3 regions of the Leuconostoc sp. BM2 genome follow, and region 2 is predicted to be linked to each of the others. Evidence: predicted binding sites of a transcription regulator. Region 2 holds the regulator's gene; each other region holds the start of a gene.

Region 1 (4,506 bases), on a different contig from region 2:
TGAACACAGCTTGGCTGGTAATCATGTATCATACAGCGCATGATTGGCCATCATTGGTGGCGTTCGCAATACCAAGAATTATCAAAAACTTAATTATGTACCCAATCCAAGTTGCTATCACCTATTTCTTTCTAAATAATCCGGTGGTACGCCGCACAACAAAAATAATTTTTAGTTAAACAGCTTCGGCTGTTTTTTTGAAAGCAGGTTATTATGACAAACGAATTTCCTCAAGTATTAACAATTGCCGGTTCTGATTCTGATGGCTCAGCTGGTATGCAAGCTGATTTACACACCTTTTTTATTCGTAAGACGTATGGCATGAGTGTTCTAGTGGCAGCTGTTGCGGGTAATTCTTACGGTATCCACGCAGCGGAAACATTACCATTGGCGTTTATTGACCAACAGTTTGAGGCTTTGGCTGATGATTTTAAAATCAAAGCTAGTAAGACGGGAATGCTGTCTGATGCAGCTTTAATTGGTACGGTAGTTAAGGCATATCAGACTTACGATTTTGGGCCATTGGTCGTTGATCCCGTTATTACTACGAAACATGGGACACAATTATTAGAAAATGAAGCGTTCAAAGCTTTGAAACAACAGCTGCTACCATTGGCAACTGTTGCCACGCCTAATTTTTTTGAGGCACAATTGTTAACAGGACGAACAATTCAAAGCGAAACAGACCAAGCAGCGGCAGCACGGGACATTCAGGCACTAGGTGTTCAGAATGTCATTGTGAAAGGTTGGCATCATCAAGATGACCAACAAGAAGTTGCAGACTACGTGTTACTAGCTGATGGATCAGATTTTTGGCTGCGCCATCCTTATTTTGATACGACACATATCAACGGTACGGGCGATACGTTAAGTGCCACCATTGCAGCTGAAATTGCCAAAGGACAGTCAGTCGCTAATGCCATTCGTATCGCGCACGATGTGACAACGGCAGCTATTGCTAGCGAAATAGCGGTTGGCCATCAATTTGGTCCAATTAATCATTGGGCAGCTCAAAATATTGATTAAAAAAAGTGTGAGTTGATAAATTTCAACTCACACTTTTTTAGGCTTGGCCTGTGATATCACCATGGACAAGCCGTTTAAAAATATGTCGGTCGGCCCAAGCGATGTTACGACCTTGGAAAAGAAAAGATACAACTGTGCCTAGTCCTAAGGCCACAAGCTGGTGACTGAAAGGGAAACAGACTGCTGAAATACCAATGGCAACAGCAAAGTTACTCATTTGCGCTTTACTAGCATTGCCGTGAAAATAATCAAACCGTAAAATGTTGGTCAAGTCATCAAGGGGATGTAGAATCCAATTGACACGCTGATAAATGGAGATAGCAACACCAATCGTCCACACCGCAAAAATATCGATTGGAAGTAACCACCACCAAGCAAGATGTCGAATGCCTAAGGAGACAAAGAGATTAGCAAAGACGCCAACCAACAAACTAAACGACATGCCAAACACAATATTGCCAATTAAACGGGGCCAATTAAAGTGCATGGCGAGCCACATGTTCAAGAAAGCGACACTCGTAGCAAAAAAAGCAAGGAATAAACTGATCGGCGCACCAGTTAGATTGGATAAATTGGCAGCACCAGCCGTCCAAGGAGCTGATCCCATTGCAGTTGCCACACTCAAACCATTTCCAAAAGAATTGATAATTAAAGATACAACGAAAAAACTAATTTTTTGTTTGTACCCTAACTGGTAAAATTGTCCGTCAATATAATACATGTCGTCTCATCCTCAAGCTAATATATTATCTTATTATAGCATTGTCGTCGTAAAGTGCTTGGTACATTTAGATTGAGAGTTCACGATTTCATAACATTTAGGGCGCAATGTTTACACTTTCTTCAAAGAATGGTTATATAATAAGCCGTAGGCGTAATATTAAAAAATATGCCGATACTGTGATTAAGTACACAATATTATTTCCGTGTTTGTAAGCGCTTGCAAATGTACATTTATCAGGCGTTTAACAAATAAAAATTAAAAGTGTTGCTTTTTCTTGACACTTATTATATACTTAGATTGTTAAGAAATGAGCAAACAAAAAGGAGCACAAATTATGGCAGAAGCAACTGCAAAGAAGCCCGCTAAAAAGGTTTTGACACCTGAAGAAAAAGCTGAATTGACAGCTCAAGCTGAAAAAATGACGGCCGAATTGGTCGAAAAGTCACAAAAAGCTTTGGCAGAATTTTCAACATTTTCACAGGAACAGGTTGACAAAATTGTTGCCGCAATGGCATTAGCTGGTTCTGAAAATTCACTATTGTTGGCCCATGAAGCCCACGATGAAACTGGTCGAGGTGTTGTTGAAGATAAAGATACCAAGAACCGTTTTGCCTCTGAATCCGTTTATAACGCGATTAAGTTTGACAAGACAGTTGGCGTTATCAATGAAGATAAAATCCAAGGAAAGGTTGAATTAGCAGCACCACTTGGTGTATTAGCTGGTATCGTACCAACAACTAATCCAACGTCAACAACGATTTTTAAGTCAATGTTGACAGCTAAGACGCGTAATACGATTATCTTCGCATTCCACCCACAAGCACAAAAGTCATCAGTTCACGCTGCACAAATCGTTTATGAAGCAGCTGTGAAAGCTGGTGCACCCAAGAACTTTATCCAATGGATTGAAAAGCCTTCAATCTACGCTACAACTGCTTTAATTCAAAATCATGGCATCGCTTCAATCTTGGCCACTGGTGGTCCATCAATGGTTAACGCCGCTTTGAAGTCAGGAAACCCATCAATGGGTGTTGGTGCTGGTAATGGTGCTATCTACTTGGATGCAACCGTAGATACTGACCGCGCTGTGTCAGACTTACTTTTGTCAAAGCGTTTTGATAATGGTATGATCTGTGCCACTGAAAACTCAGCGGTTATCCAAGCGCCAATTTACGACGAAGTTTTGGCTAAATTACAAGAACAAGGTGCTTACCTTGTGCCTAAGAAAGACTACAAGAAGATTGCTGATTACGTCTTCAAGCCAAACGCCGAAGGTTTCGGTGTAGCCGGACCAGTTGCTGGTATGTCAGGTCGTTGGATTGCTGAACAAGCTGGTGTTAAGATTCCTGAAGGCAAAGATGTTTTGCTGTTCGAGTTGGATCAAAAGAACATTGGTGAAGCTTTGTCATCAGAAAAGTTGTCACCATTATTGTCAATTTATAAAGTTGAAAAGCGTGAAGAAGCCATTGAAACAGTTCAATCATTGTTGAACTATCAAGGTGCTGGTCACAACGCCGCTATCCAAATTGGTTCACAAGATGACCCATTCATCAAAGAATATGCTGATGCAATCGGTGCATCACGTATCTTAGTTAACCAACCAGATTCAATTGGTGGTGTTGGTGATATCTATACAGATGCTATGCGTCCATCATTGACGCTTGGTACCGGATCATGGGGGAAGAATTCATTGTCTCACAACTTGTCAACATACGACTTGCTTAACATCAAAACTGTTGCACGTCGTCGTAACCGTCCACAGTGGATCCGTTTGCCTAAGGAAGTTTATTATGAAGCAAACGCGATTACTTACTTGCAAGAATTACCATCAGTTAAGCGCGCCTTCATCGTGGCTGACCCTGGTATGGTGCAATTCGGCTTCGTTGGTAAGGTTTTGAGCCAACTTGAATTGCGTCAAGAACAAGTCGAAACAAACATCTACGGTTCAGTTAAGCCTGATCCAACTTTGTCACAAGCAGTTGAAATTGCACGTCAAATGGCTGATTTTAAGCCTGACACAGTGATTTTGCTTGGTGGTGGTTCAGCATTGGATGCTGGTAAGATTGGTCGTTTCTTGTACGAATATTCAACACGTCATGAAGGTATCTTGGAAGATAATGATGCTATCAAAGACTTGTTTACAGAACTACAACAAAAGTTCATGGATATCCGTAAGCGTATTGTTAAGTTCTACCATGCACGTTTGACGCAAATGGTTGCAATTCCAACCACATCAGGTACTGGTTCAGAAGTGACACCATTCGCGGTTATCACTGATGATGAAACACACGTTAAGTACCCATTGGCCGACTATGAATTAACACCTGAAGTTGCCATTGTTGATCCAGAATTCGTGATGACTGTACCAAAGCGCACAGTTGCATTCTCTGGTTTGGATGCTTTGTCACACGCCTTGGAATCATACGTTTCAGTAATGGCCTCAGAATTTACACGTCCTTGGGCTTTGCAAGCTATTAAGTTGATTTTTGATAACTTGGCTGATTCTTATCACTATGATCCAAAGAACCCAACTAAAGAAGGTCAAAACGCACGTACAAAGATGCACTATGCCTCAACTTTGGCAGGTATGTCATTTGCTAACGCCTTCTTGGGTATCAACCACGCCTTGGCCCACAAGACTGGTGGTGAATTCGAATTGCCACACGGTTTGGCCATTGCGATTGCAATGCCACATGTGATTAAGTTTAATGCCGTAACTGGTAACGTAAAGCGTACACCTTATCCACGCTACGAAA
Region 2 (4,506 bases):
GAACAAATTAAACAGGTCTTTACGACCAATATAGCGCGAAATCATTCGATTCAGTTATTGCCAGCTATTAAGTCTGCTTTGGCAAGTCAAAAATGGCAGTTGCAAAATATTGATCGTATTGTTGTGGCACAAGGACCAGGTTCATTTACAGGATTACGAATTGGTGTTACTGTGGCGAAAGTTTTGGCAGATACATTAAATACCGAATTAGTTGGTGTTTCTAGTCTAGCTGTTTTAGCATCACAAATTTCGTTTGATGGTCTCGTTGTGCCTCTTTTTGACGCACGTAATCAAAATGTTTTTGCTGGTGTCTATCAAGAAGAAAAGTCAATTTTTCCAGAGTCTCATCAGCCAATCAGCAACCTATTTGCTTTCTTGAAGACGCAGTCAGATAATATTTTATTCATGGGTGATACGACGCCATTTCTTGACCAAATTCACGAACAATTTGGTGATCGTGCGTCAGTATTGACGCCAGAAGATAGTTTACCTGAGGGTAAAAGCATTATCAAATTAGGTATCGCCGCAACACCAACGTCTCATATTGCTGATTTCAATCCCAATTATTTACGGAAAACGCAAGCCGAATTGAATTGGCTTGCAGCCCATCCCGGTGAGGATAAACCAGAAAATTATGTTTTTGAAGTTTAAACGACAACAGCATTTACCGTTTAATTTACCAAAATTTGAGGCAAGACAGGTCGAAATTAATGGTATATCTTTTGCTTTGCGCCGAGCGACACTAAAAGACATTGACATCTTAATCAAAATAGAAGAAGCGGTTTATGAGGGCGTTGCACCGTGGCTATTGCGTGATTTTATGAGTGAATTATCTCGGCCACATATTCGTTTATATTTAGTCGTAGAGCGTCGTGGGCAAATTATTGCTTTTGCGGGCGCAGCGTATCGTTCAGACATTGACGATATGCACATTACTAATATCGCTGTTGTACCAGTCTGGCAGAAACACGGTATTGGTACGATGCTGCTCGAGTCAATTCATGAATTTGCACACAACATGCATATGTCAACGATGACATTAGAAGCACGTCGCTCTAACACCAATGCGCAGACATTATATCGTAAATTGGGTTATGAGCAAACGGAAATTAAGAAAGGTTATTATCTTGGTGACCACGAAGATGCGGTCTCAATGACACTAAATTTTGATAATCAGACGGGCAACAATTGAAGATCTTGATGACATTTGGCAATTAGCAAATGAGTCTTTTGCACCGTCACCTTGGCCAAAAGAAGTATTTGAGCATGAACTGCGTAGTCCACGTTCTATTTATTTTGTGACGACAGGTGGTTTTCTTGGTGCAACACAAATTTTAGATGAGGTTGAAGTTGGTAGTTTAGGTGTTTCGCCGAAATTTCAGCATCAAGGTATTGGACAAGCATTACTGATGGCGGTTTTTGCGTTGCCTAACACGAAGCGCGTACTATTGGAAGTAGCTAATACCAATACGGCAGCACAGGCACTGTACCGCAAATTTGGTTTTCAACCTTATTATCGTCGAGAAAAATATTACAAAAATGGTGCTGATGCCATTATGATGGAGCGAAAAATTGACTAAAATAATTGCATTTGAATCGAGTGCTGATGAAACCAGTGTAGCAGTGGTGGAAGATGGACACATTGTTTTAAGCAATAGTGTTGCAACGCAAATCAATTCCCATCAACGGTTTGGTGGCATTGTACCTGAAGTAGCAAGTCGACATCACATTGAATGGATCACCAGAGTACTTGATGATGCCTTGAAACAAGCTCAGGTCACCCCATCTGAATTAGATGCGGTTGCGGTGACCTATGGGCCCGGATTAGTTGGTTCACTACTGGTCGGATTGATGGGTGCTAAGACATTTGCCTTGGCGCATGACCTGCCAATCATACCTGTTAATCATCTAGCGGGACACATTTCTGCGGCAAATTTTAATCAACCAATCATATATCCAGCTATGGCTCTGATGGTATCTGGTGGTCATACTGAATTAGTCCTAATGAAAACTGAAAATAAATTTGAAGTATTAGGTGAAACAAGAGATGACGCCGCTGGTGAAAGCTTTGACAAAGTCGGACGGTTATTAAAACTCCCTTATCCAGCTGGTAAAACCATTGATGAAATGGCACATCGTGGTAAAGCAACTATTAAATTTCCAACGGCTATGGCTCATGAAGACAACTATGATTTTAGTTTTTCAGGATTAAAGAGTGCGGTCATTAATTATGTTCACCATGCCGAACAAAAGCAAGAAACGATTAACCAAGATGATTTGGCAACGAGTTTTCAAAATGCTGTTGTGGATGCGTTAATCGGTCGTACTGAGCGTGCATTACGTCATTATCCAGTTAAGAGCTTTGTTTTAGCTGGTGGTGTTGCTGCTAATTCCCAGTTGCGTGAAGCGTTGACAACACTTTTAAATGATTTCAATGATACAGTATTTATTCCAGTTCCAGTGGCGTATACTGGCGATAATGCTGCGATGATTGGTGCTGCTGGTTACTGGAATTATAAACAAAATATCTATGCGGATTTGGACCTTAATACGGATCCGGGATTGGATTTTGAACTATTACAATCGTGACATCATTGTGAATGTTTCACTATCTTTTCGCAAAACCCTTAAATATATGGTACAATTACTATGCAAAAGTTCACAAGTGAAATTACTGGAGATATATTATGACGCAACAACCAAAAATACCACGCGCAACCGCTAAGCGGTTACCAATTTATTTTCGTTATCTAACTTTCTTACATGATGCTGGTACAGATCGTATTTCATCATCAGAATTAAGTGATGCTATTAAGTTCGATGCGGCGACAATTCGTCGTGATTTTTCTTATTTTGGTGCTCTAGGTAAAAGAGGTTATGGCTACGAAGTTAAAGCGCTATTGGATTTCTTTGCCAATGTTTTGGACCAAGATAGTTTGATCAACGTCGCACTAATCGGTGCTGGAAATTTGGGACAAGCCTTGCTTAACTTTAACTTCCATCAATCGTCAAATATGCGTATTTCAGCTGCTTTTGATGCCGATGAAAAGCGAACAGGCACTATTTTAGCTGGTGTACCAATTTATAAAATGAGTGAATTGAAGGAACAGATTAGTGCGCAACGTATTAACATTGCGATCTTGACTGTGCCACAAGGTGTTGCCCAAGATATTACAGATCAATTAGTGAGTGCCGGTGTTAAGGGAATTTTGAATTTTACGCCTTTGCGTGTCACGGTACCTGCCAACGTACGTGTTCAAAACGTTGACTTAACCAATGAATTGCAAACTTTGGTGTATTTCATTGAAAATTACGGTTCAATTACGACAGGATTATAAGTTAAATGACAATTTTAAATTTAGATGATCAAGAAAAAGTCTCAGCATATCAAAAGTTTGTGCGTGAAAATCCAAGAGGACAAGTCACACAGGATCCACTATGGGGTGAATTGAAAGCAAACTGGAACCACGTTTATGTTTATCATGAAACAGACGGTCAAATTGATGCGGTTATGTCAGTATTAACAGTTGAGGCTGTTCCCGGAAAAGTTTTAGCTTATGCTGGCCGTGGACCTGTTGCCGATATTGAAGATGTTGATTTAATTAAGGATTTGATTAAGGAAGCTTTAGCAGCATTACCGGATAATGTCTTCTTGTTGAGAATGGATCCTGAAGTACAGTATTCGGATGAGTTGAATCAAAAATATCTTGAGGCAGGCTTCCAGACACGTAATACGCAAGTTACACACATGCATGGTAATATTCAGCCACGTAAGAATGTCGTCTTATACTATGATGGTCGCGGTGAAGGTGCTACGCCTATTACCAATGAAGATGAATTGATGTTGCACTTCAAGCCTAAACTTCGTAATGATATTCGACGTGCATTTCGTGATGGTGTGACAATTACATTTGGTGATAGTGAAGAGGATATTCGAGCACTATTTGATACCTACGTGGCAATGGCAAAAAATCATGGTATCACACACAGACCATTAGATTACTTCCTTCGTATGCAAAAATTATGGGCAGGGACAGGCTTGTTCCGAGTCTACTTGGCTCATTTTGAAGGGCAAGTGATTGCTGGTGGCTTAGGATTTGCTTATGGTGATGAGATTTGGTATATGTATGCTGGCTCTTATCGCGAATTTGGTAAACATAACGCACCAGCCGCCATTCAATATGAGATGCTGAAATGGGGACTGTCACTTGGCAAAATCGAATATGATTTTGGTGGCATTGGTGAATTTGATGTTTCTGATGGTCTCTATAAGTTCAAACATGAATTTGCTTACCACGATCCCAACGCTGAATATATCGGTGAACTCGACTGGGTCGTTGACGAAGAAGGTTATAAGGATTACCTCAAACAATTTGATTAATTATAAAAATTAGCGCCGGTGGGCGCTTTTTTGGTATAATAATAAAGTTTTAAGCAAACAGCATATATACTGTATAATACTGCGACTTTATCACGTTTTTAATTTAATATACTGACTAAATTGCA
Region 3 (4,506 bases), on a different contig from region 2:
TCATCTAACAACTAAGCAATTACTAGCCGTAGCGATGACTGGCGTACTAGGCTTAGAGCTCGTACCAATCATTTATCCAAACGGCAGTGTATGGATGATTATTTCCTTTGTCGTTGCTTATTTTAATGCGCAAGTCAATCCCAAATTTGGTGCCATTTTAATGAAACGCATTGATCAAAACCAGCTAGCAAGTGTCAGTGGTTTGCTCAATACATTCGCTTTGTCAAGCGCACCAATCGGTCAGTTTTTGTTCCTCGGTATTGCAAATTTAATTTCACCAAATATCTCGTGGGTAATAATGGCGATTGTGACATTGATGACTGTTGTATACATCATTTTAACCCGTCAACATGACATTGAGAAGGTTGAAAAAACCACTGAAACAGCTATACTATAAGTATTATGAAACCAAGAAAACTCAACATTAAAACAATTCCTGCTCAAGATGTTAACCGTGCCTACCGTTTTTGGCGTGATGTATTCGACCTACCACAATCCGGTCACGCTAGTGGTCGCCACTTAATGATTGATGGTGATGATATTATTTTTGTAGCCGGTGAACCAACTGATCAATTAGAAATGTTGATTAGAGACCATCAAGATGAATTAAAGCAACATCTTCGCAATAATTTTATTCCAATTGTAGGCAAGCCCGAACCCCGTTTTGGCAATAAAATCGCCTTTAAAATCCATGATTCCGAAGGTAACTTAATCACACTTGAGGCAAATCAATAGTTAAAAAAAAACGAGACACAAGTTCTGTATCTCGTTTTTTTGATTATAGTGCTGTGAAGTCAAAGACTTTACGACCAGTAATGTTACCAGCCTTCATCTCATCAATCACGTCATTCATATCCTTGAAATCAACTGTCTCGACGATTGGCTTAACTTTACCTTCAGCCCCAAATTGGAAGGCTTCTTTCAAATCGGCACGAGTACCAACAAGTGATCCTCGAACTTCAATGCCGTCTAATACTGTTTTAGCAATATTGAGTGCCATATCACCTTGTGGCAAAGCAACAGCCACTAACTTACCCATTGGGCGCAAAACATTAACAGCTTGTGAGAAAGCTGCATCATTAACAGCAGTTACTTGTGCGTTATGCACACCACCAGTTAATTCATTAACCTTAGCAACCACATCTTCGGTCTTACGGTTGACCAACACTTCAGCACCGTTAGCCTTAGCAGCAGCCAACTTGTCATCGTTACCATCAATAACGGCTACGTGTGCACCAAATACATTATGAGCATATTGCACAGCCAAGTTACCTAAACCACCGGCACCATGAACTGACACCCATTCACCTGGCTTTGTTTCACCAACTTTAAGTGACTTATACATTGTCACACCGGCACAAGTGATTGATGTTGCTTCAACTGGATCCAAACCTTCTGGTACTTTCACTGCATATTTTGAGTTGACAACAACCTGTTGTGACATTGCACCGTCAATCGTGTAACCTGAGTTACGAACCTTACGGCAGAACGTTTCATTACCTGAAACACAGTAGTCACAAACACCACAAGCATCATAGAACCAAGCAATTGATACGCGATCACCAATTTTAAGATAATCACCGGCACCTTCGCCTAACTTTGAAACACGACCAACGCCTTCATGACCAATAACACGACGGAATTGACCATTGCGTTCACCAATTTCATTTGGATTACCAAAATCACCATTAGCACAGTGCAAATCTGTGTGACAAAGACCGACATATTCAACGTCAACCAAAGCATCACCAAAGCCTAACGCGCGTGGTTGCCAATCATCAATTAAATCAACATACCCATCATTCACTTCACGGACAACTGCTGCTTTCATATTTAACCTCTTTCATATATGTGAATTTATTTACAAGTAAATTGTAACCATAAAATTCATATTTGTAAATAGTTTTTATGTAAAATTTACATAAAATTCTTTTGTAAAGTGACGTGTTTCACTAACAAATGTATAGAGAGCCTCTACGGTTTCTAAAAATAAAAGTTGGATTACGAGAATTTTAAAACTAACTTGCCTAAAACGTGCTGACGACTATGGAATTCTTTCAGATTAATCACATTAAAAGGCGCCACCTCGGCAATATTGACTTTCACATCACCACTGGCAACCATCTGCAACAAAGCTGCTAATTGTTGCCCGTTTGACTTCATGAAACTGTTTGTTACTCTTGGATCATCATTGTTATCAACAATAGACACCAGTCGACCTTCGAGTTGCAACACGTTCAAAGAATCAGTTAAGGTTTTACCACCGATGGTATCAAGAACGACATCTACTTTATCTTTAATAACAGTTGCCAAACTTTCTTTCTTATAGTCAATAACATGTAAATGCGGATTGAAGGACTTCAAAAATACAGCTGATTCGCCGCTGGCCGTTGTATATATTTTCCCCGCGCCGATTGTCTGAGCAACTTGGATCGCGGTAAAACCAACTGAACCAGCACCACCGTGAATCAATACGCTCTCACCAGGTCGTACATCAAAATCAGTCGTCATCATTTGATACCCAGTTTGGCCGCCTAAAGCAACTGCTGCGGCTGTCTCATAACTCACACCATCTGGAATTTTAGCCAATTGCTTGCTACTTACAGCCACAAATTCAGCGTAACTTTTGAGATGTGGTGACGCCGCAACACGATCACCAACATGAAAATCACTTACTTCACTACCTACTGCAATAATGTCACCTGCCACAGACGAGCCATTAATCAGTGGTGTTGGTGCACTAGTTCCCATGACACCTGCACGAAACTTAACATCATAGGGATCAATAGCTGTTGCATGTTGCTTAACCAGTACTTGACTGGGCTTAATGTCTGGTGTTTTGGCATCCGTTACCTCTGCAAAAACGTCGACGTCGCCATAATCTTTCATCTCTATTGCGTACATTTTTTCACACTTTCTTTTCTTCGAAATGTCTGAGTCGCTTTCACATACATTGTAAGCTAATTAACCGCTAAAATGTTAATTTTGGTTCAAATTTTTATAAAACAATTAGAAAGTCACATAAAAAAACATCACAACATTAGGAAGTCAAAAATCCATGTTGTGATGTTTTTTACTGGTTGGCTCAACTACTGCTTACGGGCTGGAAAAGTAACGTGAGCCATGGGAGGATACCAACCCGTATTTAATTTGTGATTACTTACGTGGATTACCAGAAGTAGTCAATTTGTTTGAAGTAACACTCAATTTAGCGTACAAATCGTTGACAGGCGCATTTGTCCATCCCTTAACACGACCATTGACCAATTGTACATCAATGTTAGTGTAAGTAGGAATTGTGTAAGCTTCTTTATCAACAACTAACTTTTGGAAGGCCTTGATATTCTTAATCAAGCTTGCATCAGAAGTTGAATTCTGTGTGTCAGTCAAATTCTTAGTCAAAGCAGCTGATGTGACATGTCCAAAGTTATAAGCAGCGTTCTTGCTCCAATGTTGGTCAAATGTTGGTACTGTACCTTCACCCCAACCACCATCAGTGATATCCCAATCATTGTTCTTTGCTGACAAAACAATTGACTGCCAAGTAGCTGCATCAACTAACTTGTCTTGATAAAGCTTAACTTCAATACCGGCTGCTTTCCATGCAGCGATGTAAGCTTTTGCTTCAGACTCAGCTGTTGAACGACCTGAACGAGCTAAGTAAGTCAACGTTAGGCGCTTGCCATCTTTAGCGTAGTAGCCATCAGAATCTTTCTTATAACCTGCCTTTTCCAACAAGCTACCAGCTTTCTTGATGTCACCGTTAGCTTTTGCTTGATAGCCCTTGACATTCTTATCATAGAACAACTTCTTAGTTTCTGACTTTGAAACTAATGTGTTGGTTGTCACACGTAGGCCGTTACCATACTTAGCAACAACCGCACCGACGTTTTGTGCATACCCAACTGCCTTACGAACATTGGCATCTTGCAATGGTGTTGAGCGATCTTGAATACTTGTTCCCTTAGAATCTGCGTGTCCTAAGTTAAAGTAAAGTTCCCAATACCCTGCATCAGCTTGACCAGTAGCAGCATATCCCTTAGCATTGTTATACTTTGACAACACTGGTGTGTTACCATTCTTCCACAATGTAGCTGGCGCTGTTGTCACAATATCAAACTTTTGCTTTGATAAGTCATTTTCAAGCTTTGACTGATCTTGGTTAACATAGTAAGTGATTGTCTTCAACTTAGCTTGTTTACCCCAGTAATCACTGTTACGCACATACTTAACTGTTGAGTCTGAAGAAACAGATGATACTTTAAATGGTCCAAATGACAAAGGCGTCTTTGTAACCTTTTTAGACGTGTCAATGGTCTTGGCACTCACATCTTTCAGATCATGATATGGCAAAGCATAGGCTGGCACACCGTAATTTTAACCTGGGTAATATTATATCACGCATATCTAATATTTGTACATGATTTAGAAATCAAAAAAACATATTTCTCATATAAATGTCATTATAATACAGAAAAAAGGCTATTTCATAAATGGTAAAGAAAC

Evidence for each region. Region 2 encodes Rex, which represses fermentation and respiration genes when NADH is low (regulators of the CRP and FNR family bind a similar motif). Its sites were predicted from a motif close to TTGTGAANTANTTCACAA; they were not measured.
Region 1: a site for Rex is predicted at 1,925-1,942, ahead of adhE (bifunctional acetaldehyde-CoA/alcohol dehydrogenase). Genes of this name have one in related genera too.
Region 3: a site for Rex is predicted at 1,850-1,867, ahead of adhP (alcohol dehydrogenase AdhP). Genes of this name have one in related genera too.

Annotation. Positions count from the first base shown of each region.
Region 1 is NZ_MOWQ01000013.1:25,571-30,076, reverse strand. Features, by position in the region: gene BMG01_RS05315 (folate family ECF transporter S component) at 1-179, shown strand, start outside; gene thiD (bifunctional hydroxymethylpyrimidine kinase/phosphomethylpyrimidine kinase) at 214-1,026, shown strand; gene BMG01_RS05305 (hypothetical protein) at 1,064-1,747, opposite strand; gene adhE (bifunctional acetaldehyde-CoA/alcohol dehydrogenase) at 2,085-4,506, shown strand, end outside.
Region 2 is NZ_MOWQ01000009.1:31,588-36,093, forward strand. Features, by position in the region: gene tsaB (tRNA (adenosine(37)-N6)-threonylcarbamoyltransferase complex dimerization subunit type 1 TsaB) at 1-651, shown strand, start outside; gene rimI (ribosomal protein S18-alanine N-acetyltransferase) at 635-1,192, shown strand; gene rimI (ribosomal protein S18-alanine N-acetyltransferase) at 1,167-1,580, shown strand; gene tsaD (tRNA (adenosine(37)-N6)-threonylcarbamoyltransferase complex transferase subunit TsaD) at 1,573-2,589, shown strand; gene BMG01_RS04450 (redox-sensing transcriptional repressor Rex) at 2,688-3,338, shown strand; gene BMG01_RS04455 (peptidoglycan bridge formation glycyltransferase FemA/FemB family protein) at 3,344-4,381, shown strand.
Region 3 is NZ_MOWQ01000017.1:11,467-15,972, forward strand. Features, by position in the region: gene BMG01_RS05975 (MFS transporter) at 1-397, shown strand, start outside; gene BMG01_RS05980 (VOC family protein) at 403-735, shown strand; gene adhP (alcohol dehydrogenase AdhP) at 779-1,831, opposite strand; gene BMG01_RS05990 (NADP-dependent oxidoreductase) at 2,002-2,904, opposite strand; gene BMG01_RS05995 (ABC transporter substrate-binding protein) at 3,157-4,368, opposite strand.